3 regions of the Pseudoalteromonas sp. C2R02 genome follow, and region 3 is predicted to be linked to each of the others. Evidence: predicted binding sites of a transcription regulator. Region 3 holds the regulator's gene; each other region holds the start of a gene.
What was found. Region 3 encodes LexA, which represses DNA repair genes until DNA is damaged. Its sites were predicted from a motif close to TACTGTATNNNNATACAGTA; they were not measured.

Region 1 (4,584 bases), on a different contig from region 3:
CATAACCAGCAATTATCAATTGAAAAACTGAAACATACCAGTTCACAGTTAATCGACTCCTTCACTGCAACTTATTTAGTGTTACCCTTTGAACCCAACTTAGATATCACTTTTTATGGTGTTGTAGATAGCCTGAACCCCTTACATAGTGAGTATGGTAGTTTAGTCTCTTTTGATAAACATTCAGGCATTCTAAATATGTCTCAAGACATCAGGCAAACCGATGCTTTAACAGTGACATTAGATAGTTTTCGAAAACTGCATTTTGGTTATTTTGCGGGTCTTTCAAGTAAAGTAATTTGGTGTATTTTAGGTTTAAGCCCTGTATTTTTATCTATAACGGGGTTTTATTTATATTGGCAAAGAAATCGTCGTAAAAATAAAGCTAAATCAAACCGTAAAGCAAAAAGTAATTTAGATTGAACACATATTTATTGGAATTAGTATTAGCACCTAATTTTAGGGATGTCTTGCCAACAACTGGTAAAATGAGGCGATAAAAAATGTCGTTTCATTTGCCATTGCTCGGTACTTTTTTCACTGGCAAGTTGTAATGTCCCTTGGCCAAATCTGTGGTTTATTTTGTCAAAACAGACCATTAATTCAGGCTTGTCTTGGCTTGTATTAAACATATCACTTTGCTTAAATTGCGCAGTTTCTAAATCAATCGCCCCCACACCACAACGATAAAAACGAATCCCAGGTTTAAATAAAGTTGGTAAAACCGTGCTAACAGCATGAGCTAATACACAGGTATCTGCAGTGGCAACAGGAAAGTCATATAAAAATGACTTTTTATAATAATGCGCTTCATGGGGTGAGCTTGCAGCAAAAATAACAATGCGCTTGGTGAGAGAGTTTTGTTGTCTGAGTTTTTTGGCAACAATTGTGCTGTGCGCCGTTAATGCAGAGACAAGACTATCTCTATCTTCAATGCGCTTACCAAAGCTACGCGTCGAAAAAATTTCTTTTTTTGCTTGTTTAATTTCATCCCAGCTTAAACATTGAATGCCATTTAACTCACTTATGGTACGCTCCACCAGCACACTAAAAAGTCGCCCCATGTCTCGCGCATTACAATTTGATAAATCAAGCGCTGTATTGATATTCATAAGTTGCAGTTTTCTTCCTAACCGACGGCCTATACCCCAAACATCTGTCACGGTCATTTTTGCTAATATTTCTTTACGGCTTGATTCAGTATCAATAATCGCCACTCCATTATAACCACTTAACTTTTTAGCAGCGTGATTAGCCGCCTTTGCTAACGTAGGTGTTGTGCCAAAGCCCACTCCGACTGGTAATTTAGTTTCTCGCCATACAGCGCTCCTGATCTGGTGCCCATACTCATGCCAATCATCAATTAAATGTTTAAATCCTGTAAACTGTAAAAATGACTCATCTATTGAATATACATATTGATTATCACAATACCGGCCGATCACATTCATCATCTTTTCACTTAAATCGGCGTACAATTCATAGTTAGAAGAACGTATCACCACATTATGCTTTGCTAAATAATCTTTAACTTTAAAATAAGGCTGAAATTTAGGGATATTAAATTTTCGAGCGATAGGACATATAGCACAGATACAGCCATCATTATTTGTCAGTACCACAACAGGTTTAGAGCGAATGGCAGGATCAAATACTTTTTCAGCACTGGCATAAAAAGAAACCGCATCAACTAAGGCAAACATTGTAATAATTCACTTGCTTGACGATGTAAACGAATTGAACGTGTGACCACACCCTCTACCTGAAATTCATCTGCTTGACTCACTTTGACTGGCGGATGCATTGGTGATGCAGATAATAATAAAGCATTGTTTTTATCTAATAATTTACATACAAAGTTACCATTGAAATTTGCAACAATCACATCACCACATCTAAGCTCTTCAGCTCTATCTACTAATAATAAATCTCCTTCAAAAATACCGATGCCCTGCATGGACTGCCCTGATGCGATACCAATAAAAGTCGCATTAGGATGTTTTATTAATAACTGATCTAAAGATAAGCCCAGTTCTTTATATTCTGCCGCAGGTGATTCAAAGCCTGAGATCCCCGCTTCAATATAAATTGGAATAACTTTCATTTTACAACTCTAAATACTGTATATAAAAACAGTATAAACTAAATAATGAGTTTAGACAGATTTGTTTTAAATAAAAAAGGCCGCATGAGCGACCTAAATTGATGAATATAATAAATAACTATGCTTTTGCGCCGTTATTTTCTAAATATTGTTTAATCTTCATATTTCTAGCACCATTAAGTGGGCTGCGATATTCTGTGCCATCTCGTAATTGTACCTGCACACCTAAATTAACATCGGCGCCACTTTCTACTAAAAATTTGACCATTTCAAAATGCCCTGCGCGTGATGCCGTGATCAAAGCCGTTTCATCATTGACAACAATCGCATCTAGATCTGCACCATGCTCTAAAAGTAATTGAGCTATTTCAATATTATTTTTCATCGCAGCATTAATTAAAGCATTCGCATCGATATCTGTAGCTTGATTAACATCAGCTCCTAAATCAATTAATGTTTGTACAAGCTCAATTTTATTACGCTGAACCGCAATAATTAATGCGGTGCCATCACCTTCAAGGTTCTCATTTATACCCACACCATTTTCTAATAAAGTTTTAACTTTATTTAAATCATTATGTCTGATTGCTCGGATCATCAACTCACTATTTGGATTGCTTAAATGAGATTTTTGGTGGTCTCCTGAGACTACAATAGCCGTATTATTATCATGGGCGATACTGATTGTCGCAGTAGAAATAGCAATACAGCTAATAGCGATACTTAATAGTTTTGATTTGTTGTTTATTTTTAGCATTTCATTGTTCCTTTATGAATTTTATATAGTTGTTCAGTTGTAAATTCATATAAGGTATATCAAGCATCATGCCAAAACATAACTGATTGAAAAATATATATAATATATAATAAATATTTGATTTTCATCTCCACCGGACGGACACCGAACAGTCCGCGGACAAATCAGCTGAACTTATTGCAAATAATTATCATTTAGATGTTGACTTGGGTATGATTCTAATTGATAATCATTATCAACGAAACGCAGTACCTAACCTCAGACCACAAGGACGATATTTTGGCAGGACGCCATGCTTTATTTAGATACAGAAAGAACCCTGTAAACGTTAAGCAGTACGTTAAACTGTAAGATCATTGATAGCTTGGAAACAATCGCCCCTTGCTACTAGGCTATCAATGCTCACCCCTTATTACTTGCTACATTGCTCATATCGGTGACGGTTGATATGGATTCTCAAAAAAGCCCTTTAGGGCTTTTTTTTTGCCTGTAAAATTGATATTAAACAATGTAATAGGCGGTTTTTAACTTAAGCAGAAATAAGGTTATAACTTATTATTGTTAATTAAAGCCAATAAGTGGGCTTTATGATGTTTAAATGAGTTGCTCTCAACATTTTCCTGCACACTCTTATTAATCGCGAGATTTGTCATTTTTAGCGCCTTTTCAAATTGACCATCGGCTTCTAAAGCATAGGCTAATCGAGAATAACCATCAGCGATATTAGGATAGTTTTTGACATTGAACTCAAAGAAAGTAATCGCCTTAATAATCTCTTTTCTATATAGCGCATTTTTCCCTGCTTGAGTAATAGTCGAGTAACTAGGCTTTATTTGATAACCATATTTTGTAGATTGTTTCTTATAAAAATTTTCAATTGCAGGTAATCCCTGGGCAATTATCTCTTGTGGGCATTGCAATGTGTTATATAAATATCTGAATGCGAGTGTTTGCCCTATCAGCGCAGAAGTACCATGATTTTCTCGTTCGTCAATTTCTGAATGATAGTTAAAACCTTTAATAGTCTGTTTTTTTAGTAACTTAGTATATTTCTCAAAAGCGCTCAGCATATTACCACCTTCATCAGCCAAATTTAGATATAAATAGTTATTAAGCTCAGTTGTATTAGCTAAAAAGCTTTCAGCTTGCTTAAAAATTACTTGGTCATGCCACCATAAACTTGGGCTGAACGCAAAATGTGCTTGAAATAATTGTGGTCTTGATTGCAGTGCATACACAGTTAATAAGCCGCTTAAAGAATGACCTGATAATATTTTAAAATTATTTGTACGATAGCTTTTATCCACATAAGGAATAAGTTCTTGCTCCATAAAATCTAAAAACTTATCTGCACCACCTGACATTCCCCAGCGATTATAATTTTCATCATAAGTTGGCGTAAAATCTCTGGTACGGTGCGTATTTTTAATGGCGATAATAATCATTTCTTGCGCCATGTAAGATTGGTTTAATAAATCTAATGAACCGATAGCATGATTGAAATTTCTCTGACCGTCTAATAGGTAAAGTACGGGATAGTTTGTATGTGTATTTTTGTGATAATTGTTAGGTAAGTGAACCAGTAGTTCTCGTTGCTCTGCTAATATTTTTGAAGGCAATCCATCAACGAATGATTCCCCTCGCACCTTGGCATTAGTCACCCCTATATTGAGAAAAAATGTAACAATGAAAACAGTAATTATGTGTTTAAACATAAGATATC
Region 2 (4,584 bases), on a different contig from region 3:
TAAGTTTTCAAAAAACTCAGCTGTGCCTGATTTTGCGATAGTACCTAATGAGCTAATCACTTCATCACGGTTCATACCAATACCGTTATCTGAAATAGTTACTGTGCCCGCTTTTTCATCAGTGCTGATCGTAAGTTTTAATTCAGCGTCGCCTTGATATAAATTACCGTCAGAAAGAGCTAAGAAACGTAATTTATCTGCTGCATCAGATGCATTTGAGATAAGCTCACGTAAGAAAATTTCTTTATTAGAATATAAAGAATGGATCATTAAATTTAGGATTTGTTTTGCATCTGTTCCAAACGAATGGTTTTCTTTATTTAATTCAGCCGTCATTGAGGTTTCCATATATCTATATTAAATCATACCCAAACAATTTTACTGCTAGGCATGTGTAGTTTGTATCATTTATGAAATATATATGGGGTAGCAAAAATTAAATTCAAGAGAAAATCTCAATTTCTGTTAAAAAGTCCTAAAGCAGGCTTAGGACTTTTTAAGTTAAGTAAAAACAAATAGATTATTGATTACAAAACTCTCAAAAATGTAACTTACTTATTTTCTGTTGTATATCTTCAAACCTTAAGTTTTCACAGCAAGCAAAGCCCGATAGCTTTTTTACTTTATTTCTAGCAAATAGAGGAATACTGATCCCTGCTAAAAACCGACTATATATTCCTATAGTCAATTCATGAGCAACTTTATCACTTAAGTGATTTTTAAATTCAGTTAATGCCTTAATTAAAAAATCATCTTGTGGAAAGTCAACATTTGTTGAATATGCTAATTTTGCAACCTGGCCCCTACATACACTGCAGTGTCCGCAGTGTTCAGGTGAATTATAATCATCAAAGTACAAAGATAAATTGTGGCTTAAACATGAATTAAGTTCAAAAAATCTAACAAGTGTCGCTATTCGTTTGATTTCTTTTTGTTCTTTATCGGCAAAATAATCATAAAGATTTTGCACTATATCGCCTTCATTTAACTTATCGACATCAATATTAAACACTTCTGTAATACGTTTAGTTTCAAGTTCAATCAATCCTTGTTCTGCTAAATAGTCTAAAGCTGCAACCACTCTGCCTCTATCGCTACCATAGTTTTGATATAAAGCATCAAAATTAAGTGACCCCCATACTTTTTTAAACTGTGTATGGTTAAAGATTGCAGATAAAAATGTCGCCCTTTCTTGTGAGAATCTAGATAAGATCTGTTGCTGGTCTTGCAAATACTTATATTTAAATTCTGCAAAATAAGCGTACATAGGTTTAATAACATTCATTAGCTCTAGCTGAACTAATAATGTTTTAAGTGGCAGTTGTTTAATATTACTTGCATTAGATAAACCAGTCGTTTGTAGTTCCCACTGACCTTTATCGTTCTCATCAAGCATATTGTTGATTATAAATTTAATTGCATTTTTTTCTGGGGTATCACCAAATACAAAATTCTCAACTGTATTAAGACCATCTAAATTAGCAAGTGTAAAACACTGAGACTTGAGCCCATCTCGCCCTGCTCTACCTATTTCTTGGCAATAGTTTTCAATTGATTTAGGTAAGTCATGATGGATCACAAATCGTATGTTTGACTTATCTATCCCCATACCAAATGCAATTGTCGCAACCACCACTTGAATTTTATCTGCCATAAAATCATTTTGAATACTTTGACGTAAGTCACTATCAAAGCCTGCATGATAAGCACATGCATTGATATTATGAGACTTTAAAAATTGTGCAACTTGCTCAGCACTGTGCTGCAAAGTGACATAAACAATGCCTGAACCGGATTGACTATGAACCACATCAAGTAACATTTTATTTTTATTATCAGTAGATACAGGAATAACAGATAAATCGAGATTATCACGATAAAAACCGGTTTGAATAACATGCTCTTGTGAGATGTTAAAACGCTCAGCCATATCTTTTTTAACTTTTTTTGTTGCTGTTGCAGTCAAAAGTAACGTTAGAGGGATATTAAGTTGCTTTTTATAATCGGGCAGTTTTAAATAATCAGGCCTAAAATTGTGACCCCATTCAGAAATACAGTGTGCTTCATCAACCACTAACATAGATACATTAACTGATTGGATAAACTGCCTAAAGCGCTCATTTTTAAAACGCTCAACAGAAACCATTAAAATTTTGGTATAACCTGAACGTACATCATTCATTACTTGCTTGTTTTGCTCAGCGGTTAAAGTGGAATCAATGCTCGCCGCTTTAATACCTTTCTTAGCTAAGAATTCTAATTGGTCTTTCATTAAAGCTAATAAGGGTGAAACAACAAGTGTTAGATGTGGTAAATGAATTGCACTGAGTTGATAACACAAACTTTTGCCTGATCCAGTAGGGAAAATAGCTAATGATGATTGACCATTTAATAACTGAGTTATTGTTTGTTCCTGGCCTTGCCTAAAAGAATCAAAACCAAACCACTGCTTTAGAGATTGACTGAGATCTATGTTCATTTGTAATTTCCTATATTTATTATCAGCAGGTTAAAAGCCAAAAGTCATTATATTCTATATTTTTTACCAGTTTTTTACTTTCAAGATTAAAAAATTTTAATCTTACACTTGCTAAATTTAATTTTACTGTATAAATTACCAGTATAGTTACTGTATGGATAAACAGCATGTTAATTTCTCTCGAAATCGAAAATTTTGCAATCGTTGATAAACTGAATGCCGAGTGGGGCCCTGGAATGACAACCATTACGGGAGAAACCGGTGCTGGTAAATCAATCGCCATCGATGCTTTATCATTATGCTTAGGAGAGCGCTCTGAAGCTTCAGTTGTACGCCCTAGTTGTGAACGTGCGCAAGTAAGTGCGCAATTTGATATACATAACCTTCCTGAAGCAAAGAAATTCTTAGAAGATAATGATCTGATCAGTGATACTGAATGTTTAATACGCCGAGTAGTTAACAAAAATGGCCGAAGCAAAGGGTATATTAACGGTATTGCAGTCACTGCAAGTCAACTAAAAACAATGGGTCAATACTTAATTTCAATTCATGGCCAACATGCACATCAACTTTTAACTAAATCTGAACATCAATTACATTTATTAGATGAATATGCCGGGCACCTAGATTTACAACATAATGTAAACATTTCTTACGGTGTATACAGCAAACTAAAGAAAGAATTTAAGCAACTGAGTGACCAACACGCACAGCAGCAAGCGCAACTGCAACTACTTGAATACCAAGTTCAAGAGCTAGATGAGTTTTCCTTACAAGAAGGTGAATTTGAACAAATAGAAACTGAGCATAAAAAACTGAGTCATAGTCAAACACTAATTAGTGCATGCCAACAGCAATTATTACAACTATATGAGCAAGATGGCGCTAATGCTTTTACTTTTGTACAACAAAGTGCAAATCAATTTTCTGAACTTGCTTCTATTGATAAAGCATTGTCACCTATTAGTGAATTATTAATAGAGGCAAGTATTCAAATAGAAGAAGCTGCAACAGAAATTAGACATTATCAAGATAATACTGATTGCGATCCGAGTCGTTTTATTGAAGTAGAAGAACGTATGAGCCAAGCTTTAAATTTGGCAAGAAAACACCATACTAAACCTGAGAACTTATACCAACTGCACCAAGATTTAGTGGCAAAACTTAATAATATTAGTTCTAATAATGCCAGAATTGAAGAACTCGAAGACTTAATTTCAGATGCTTTGGCTGATTATCAATTACAAACTAAACTACTGAGTGATAGTCGTTCAGTAGCAGCGCAAACACTGAATAAATTGATAAGCTCAAGCATGCATCAACTCTCTATGGAACATGGTTGTTTTAAAATAGATTTGCACTATCAAAGTGACTTAACACCTAATAAATTCGGATCTGATAGCATAGAGTTTTTAGTATCAACAAATCCTGGGCAACCTTTGCAAGCTTTAGCTAAAGTAGCGTCTGGTGGTGAGCTATCTCGAATAAGCCTTGCTATTCAAGTTATTATTGCAGGTAAAGTTACAACACCGACACTGATTTTTGATGAAGTGGATGTGGGTATATCTGGTCCTACTGCTGCTTCTGTAGGTGAGTTACTACGACAACTTGGCAAGTCTACTCAAGTTATATGTGTAACACATTTGCCGCAAGTTGCCAGTTCTGGCCACCAGCAATTTTTTGTTTCAAAGCAGACCGATGGACAGCAAACTTCAACTCAAATGCTAGCGCTAGATAAAAGTGGGCGTACAGACGAAATTGCACGTTTATTAGGTGGTAATAATATTAGTAAAGCCACATTAACAAATGCGCGAGAATTACTAAACGCGCACAATTAATTGTGTATCGTTATAAACAAAAAAAGAGCTGTTAAGCTCTTTTTTATTGATACGATTTTTAAATTATTCTGCGGTATTTAGCGGCTCAAAACTTTTAACTAAATCATCTACTGCTTTCATTTGTGCTAAATAAGCTTCTAATTTAGCTAAAGGTAATGCACAAGGTCCATCACACTTAGCTTGTGATGGATCTGGATGGGCTTCAATAAATAATCCTGCAATTCCTAATGCAATTCCACTTCTAGCAAGTTCTGTAGCTTGTGCACG
Region 3 (4,584 bases):
GCTTACTTCCATAACATGCTCATAACCGATATAAACAGGCACGATAGAAACCGGTCTATCTAAGTCTCTAAGCATAGCTTGTATCGTCATAGCTAACATGCCGGTTTTAGGTGCTAGTAACCTGCCTGTTCTACTGCGACCGCCTTCAGTGTAAAATTTAACTGAATGACCTTTGTTAAATAACTGGAAAAGGTATTCTTTAAAAATACTAGAATAAAGTTTATTACCTTTAAATGAACGACGAATAAAAAAGGCGCCACATCGTCTAAATATAGGTCCTGCAGGCCAAAAGTTAAGGTTAACACCTGCTGCGATATGTGGTGGTACTAACCCTTGTTGGTAGATCGCATGGGTTAATAATAAATAATCCATATGACTTCGATGGCAAGGGACATAAATTATTTCGTGACCTTTTTGCGTTAACTCATTAACTTGCTCAATATTTCTAACGTCAATGCCATTATAAAGTTTGTTCCATAACCAAGTTAATATTCTGGCAAAAACGCGTATCACTGCATCGTTATAATTGGCTGCAATTTCATTGAGTTGCTTTAAAGCGTTTTCTTGTGCTTTTTCATTACTGATATTCTTACTTTTAGCTTCATCTGCAATGGCTTTTTTGATGTTCTTTGAGGCTAAAAGGCCTCTAAATAGCTTATCTTTAGAAGGAAGCTTAGGGCCTGTTGCAGCAAGCTTTTGACGTTGAAAATGTGCACGTGCAACACGAATTAATTTATGAGGTAAATCATCGGTAGCATGTTTTTTATTGAGTAACTCTCTTGCATCAACAGCTTGGCTAAAGCGAATCATGTTATCTCTACCAGAAAATATTACAACGAGTAACTTTCTTAGCCAGCTAGGACTTAAAGAGTGCGATAATAAAGTACCTAAACCTGGCTTTTCTTTACCTGGATCTCTGCCCCATAATATGGTGACTGGAATAATTTGCACCGTTTGTTCTGGGTTTTCTCGCAAAGCTTTAAATATTATTTCACCTTGCTCTAACGCATTTGTTTTTTTTCTTTTTGAGCCAAATAAAGGCGCCGGATTTGATAATGGGATTAAGCTTGGCAGCGAGTAGTCACCTAAGATCTGATTTTTTCTTGGGTTAGGTAAACCTAGCTTTTTACATTGATGACCTAACGCAGCTAAATCGCTGTGAGAATTAAGTCTTGTAATGTAAAAGGTCGGCAAATTGGTTTTAAGGCCTAATTGTGAGCAAGGGTCTTCAGGAAGTAATTTGCTTTTTACAAAAATGCTATTTGTTAACTTTGCTAGAAAGTTAAATCCTGTATTTATAAAAGAAAAAAACGCCATTGGTCCACCTAAGAAAAAAGTTTGCGCAAGGATATCAGTAATTCAACATTTATTATAGAACTGGACAGACCATTAAGCTTTATCAAGAGTAAAATATCTTTTAAATACTTGTTTGCCATTTCAAAATAACTGTATATACTCACAGTAACATGTACTGTATGGAAACCCAGTTGTATGCGACCGTTAACAAAACGACAAACACAAATTTTAGAACTAATTAAGGTATTTATCAAAGATACCGGTATGCCTCCTACAAGGGCTGAAATAGCGCAATCTCTCGGGTTTCGTAGTGCAAATGCAGCTGAAGAGCATTTAAAAGCTTTAGCTAAAAAAGGTGTTATTGAAATGGTGCCAGGTGCTAGCCGAGGTATTCGCGTAGTTGAAGAAGAACAACCTGAGCAACTTGGTTTACCTTTAATAGGTCAGGTCGCTGCTGGTTCACCGATACTTGCACAAGAGCATGTTGAAAGCCATTATGAAGTTTCAGCTGAATTATTTAAACCTGCGGCTGACTTTTTATTACGTGTAAATGGCATGAGTATGCGGGATATCGGCATAATGGATGGCGATTTATTAGCGGTTCATAAAACCCAAGTTGCCAATAATGGACAGGTTGTTGTTGCTCGTGTAGGCGATGACGTAACCGTTAAACGCTTTGAAAAAAAGGGCAGCCAAGTACTTTTGCATCCTGAAAACGAAGACTTTTCTGATATTGTAGTTGATTTAGAGAGTGAGTCTTTTGACATTGAAGGTTTAGCGGTGGGTGTTATAAGAACAGCCGATTGGATGTAATATAAATTTACACTAACTCATTAACGCTAATATTATTGAATAAATGAATATTAGCGTTTTTTATTATTTTTAAAATCATATTGTTACAAACAAAACTCTTCAAATACAATTAATGCTAATAAAAATCAATTAAACACTGTTTTGCAATAATTAATATGCCTTTTTTAGGCTGTATCCCTTACATTTATGGCTTTCCACTAAAGCCCTCTTCTTGAATTTTTCTAATTAACTTACTGATTTAACAAATTTATCAAAAATATCTTTGTTATTTTTTTGTTAAAACTTGCACAAATAACAATCATGGACTATTTGGTTATAGAGCTGTTTAAAATAAAATTTATTTAAAGCGGTAATAAAAAATATATCAAAATAAATACCAATAATAATAGTGAAATGGCAAAAAGCATTTGAAGTTTAATTTAATTACCTGGTCTGAGGTGGTTTTATTCGATTGATATCTTAGCCATTTCTTTGCTTTAAGCATAAAAGGAGATGTCACATGGGTGTCGTGCGCTTTACCTTGTGGCTTATATTGCTTATCCCTCAATTAAGTTTTGCAAATAGCTCGCTTAATATGAGAACTGGAGTAACCGATATAAGTGAAAACGTTTATCAACTGCATATGATCATTTTTATGATTTGTTGTGTGATAGGCATAATTGTCTTTGGCCTGATGTTTTGGGCTATATTCCGTCATAGAAAATCAAAAGGGGCAAAGCCAGCCCAATTTCATGAAAGTACAAAAATAGAAATATTATGGACTGCAATTCCTTTTATTATATTAATAGGCATGGCAGTACCGGCTACTAAAGCATTGATTGCTATGGAGGATACTTCAAAAGCAGATCTGACCATAAAAATAACCGGATCTCAGTGGAAGTGGCACTATGAATACCTGACTTATGAAGGTAAAAAGGGAGATGTGGATTTCTATTCCATTATGTCTACTTCACAAGATCAAATTACCAATAAAGAAACTAAAGGCGAACATTATTTACTTGAAGTAGATAAACCTTTAGTGATCCCAACAGATAAAAAAGTACGTTTTTTAATGACTTCAGATGATGTGATCCACTCATGGTGGGTACCTGATTTTGCAGTAAAAAAAGATGCTAATCCCGGATTTATTAATGAAGCTTGGACCCGTGTAAATACCCCAGGTACATATAGAGGTCAGTGTGCAGAGCTATGTGGTAAAGACCATGGCTTTATGCCTGTTGTTGTTGTTGCTAAAGCGCCAGCTGAATTTGATGCCTGGTTAAGTGACAGTCAGAAAGAAAAACAAAATGCAGCTCAAGCTGATCAAGCTTTATTATCTCAAACTTTATCAAAAGAAGAATTAATGACTTTAGGTCAACAGGTTTATATGTCTAGCTGTGCCGCATGTCATCAGCCTACTGGGTTAGGGATTCCAGGTGTATTCCCAGGATTAAAAGCAAGCCCAATCGCTTTAGGCGATGTAAATGCACATATCGATGTGGTTTTACATGGTACGCCTGGGACGGCAATGCAAGCATTTGCGAAACAACTTACTTTAAAACAGTTAGCTGCAATTGTAACTTATGAGCGTAATGCTTGGGGTAATGATACGGGTGATTTAGTACAACCTAGCCAAATTAAAGCCAGATTAGGGGGTGATGAATAATGAACTCAATTACTCAAGATCAAAAAGATTCTCAAGAGCAAACAAATGCGCATGAAGGAGTGATCATATCAGATCATGATGATGCTCACGCAGAGGATCATCATGGTCCTGCTAAAGGATTTAAACGTTGGTTATATACAACAAACCATAAAGATATAGGATCAATGTATTTGATCTTTTCATTGGTTATGTTTTTAGTGGGTGGCACCATGGCTATGGTGATCCGGGCTGAGTTATTTCAGCCTGGTTTACAATTAGTCGATCCCCACTTCTTTAATCAAATGACAACTGTGCATGGTCTTATTATGGTGTTTGGTGCCGTCATGCCTGCTTTTGTTGGTCTAGCTAACTGGATGGTGCCTTTAATGATAGGTGCGCCAGATATGGCACTACCAAGAATGAATAACTGGAGCTTTTGGATTTTACCATTTGCCTTTGCTATTTTACTTGGATCATTATTTATGGAAGGCGGTGGCCCTGCTTTTGGTTGGACTTTTTACGCACCACTTTCAACAACATATAGTAATGATAATACCGCTTTATTCGTATTTGCAGTGCATATAATGGGTATAAGTTCAATAATGGGCGCAATTAATGTGATTGTTACCATAGTGAATATGCGTGCTCCGGGCATGACTTGGATGAAGCTGCCATTATTTGTTTGGACTTGGCTAATAACCGCATTTTTATTAATAGCAGTTATGCCGGTACTTGCTGGTGTTGTTACTATGGTTTTGACCGATAAATATTTTGGTACTAGCTTCTTTAATGCCATGGGCGGTGGCGACCCCGTTATGTTCCAGCATATATTTTGGTTCTTTGGTCACCCT

Region 1: a site for LexA is predicted at 2,119-2,138, ahead of KO527_RS15750 (S24 family peptidase). Genes of this name have one in related genera too.
Region 2: a site for LexA is predicted at 2,604-2,623, ahead of recN (DNA repair protein RecN). Genes of this name have one in related genera too.

Annotation. Positions count from the first base shown of each region.
Region 1 covers NZ_JAHKQC010000036.1:29,236-33,819, forward strand. The annotation lists gene KO527_RS15740 (PepSY-associated TM helix domain-containing protein) at 1-423, shown strand, start outside; gene KO527_RS15745 (Y-family DNA polymerase) at 447-1,703, opposite strand; gene KO527_RS15750 (S24 family peptidase) at 1,691-2,104, opposite strand; gene KO527_RS15755 (ankyrin repeat domain-containing protein) at 2,223-2,861, opposite strand; gene KO527_RS15760 (alpha/beta hydrolase-fold protein) at 3,407-4,576, opposite strand.
Region 2 covers NZ_JAHKQC010000037.1:139,508-144,091, forward strand. The annotation lists gene htpG (molecular chaperone HtpG) at 1-336, opposite strand, end outside; gene KO527_RS17025 (RecQ family ATP-dependent DNA helicase) at 539-2,479, opposite strand; gene recN (DNA repair protein RecN) at 2,647-4,317, shown strand; gene kdsA (3-deoxy-8-phosphooctulonate synthase) at 4,381-4,584, opposite strand, start outside.
Region 3 covers NZ_JAHKQC010000057.1:16,175-20,758, forward strand. The annotation lists gene plsB (glycerol-3-phosphate 1-O-acyltransferase PlsB) at 1-1,317, opposite strand, end outside; gene lexA (transcriptional repressor LexA) at 1,492-2,109, shown strand; gene coxB (cytochrome c oxidase subunit II) at 2,609-3,754, shown strand; gene ctaD (cytochrome c oxidase subunit I) at 3,754-4,584, shown strand, end outside.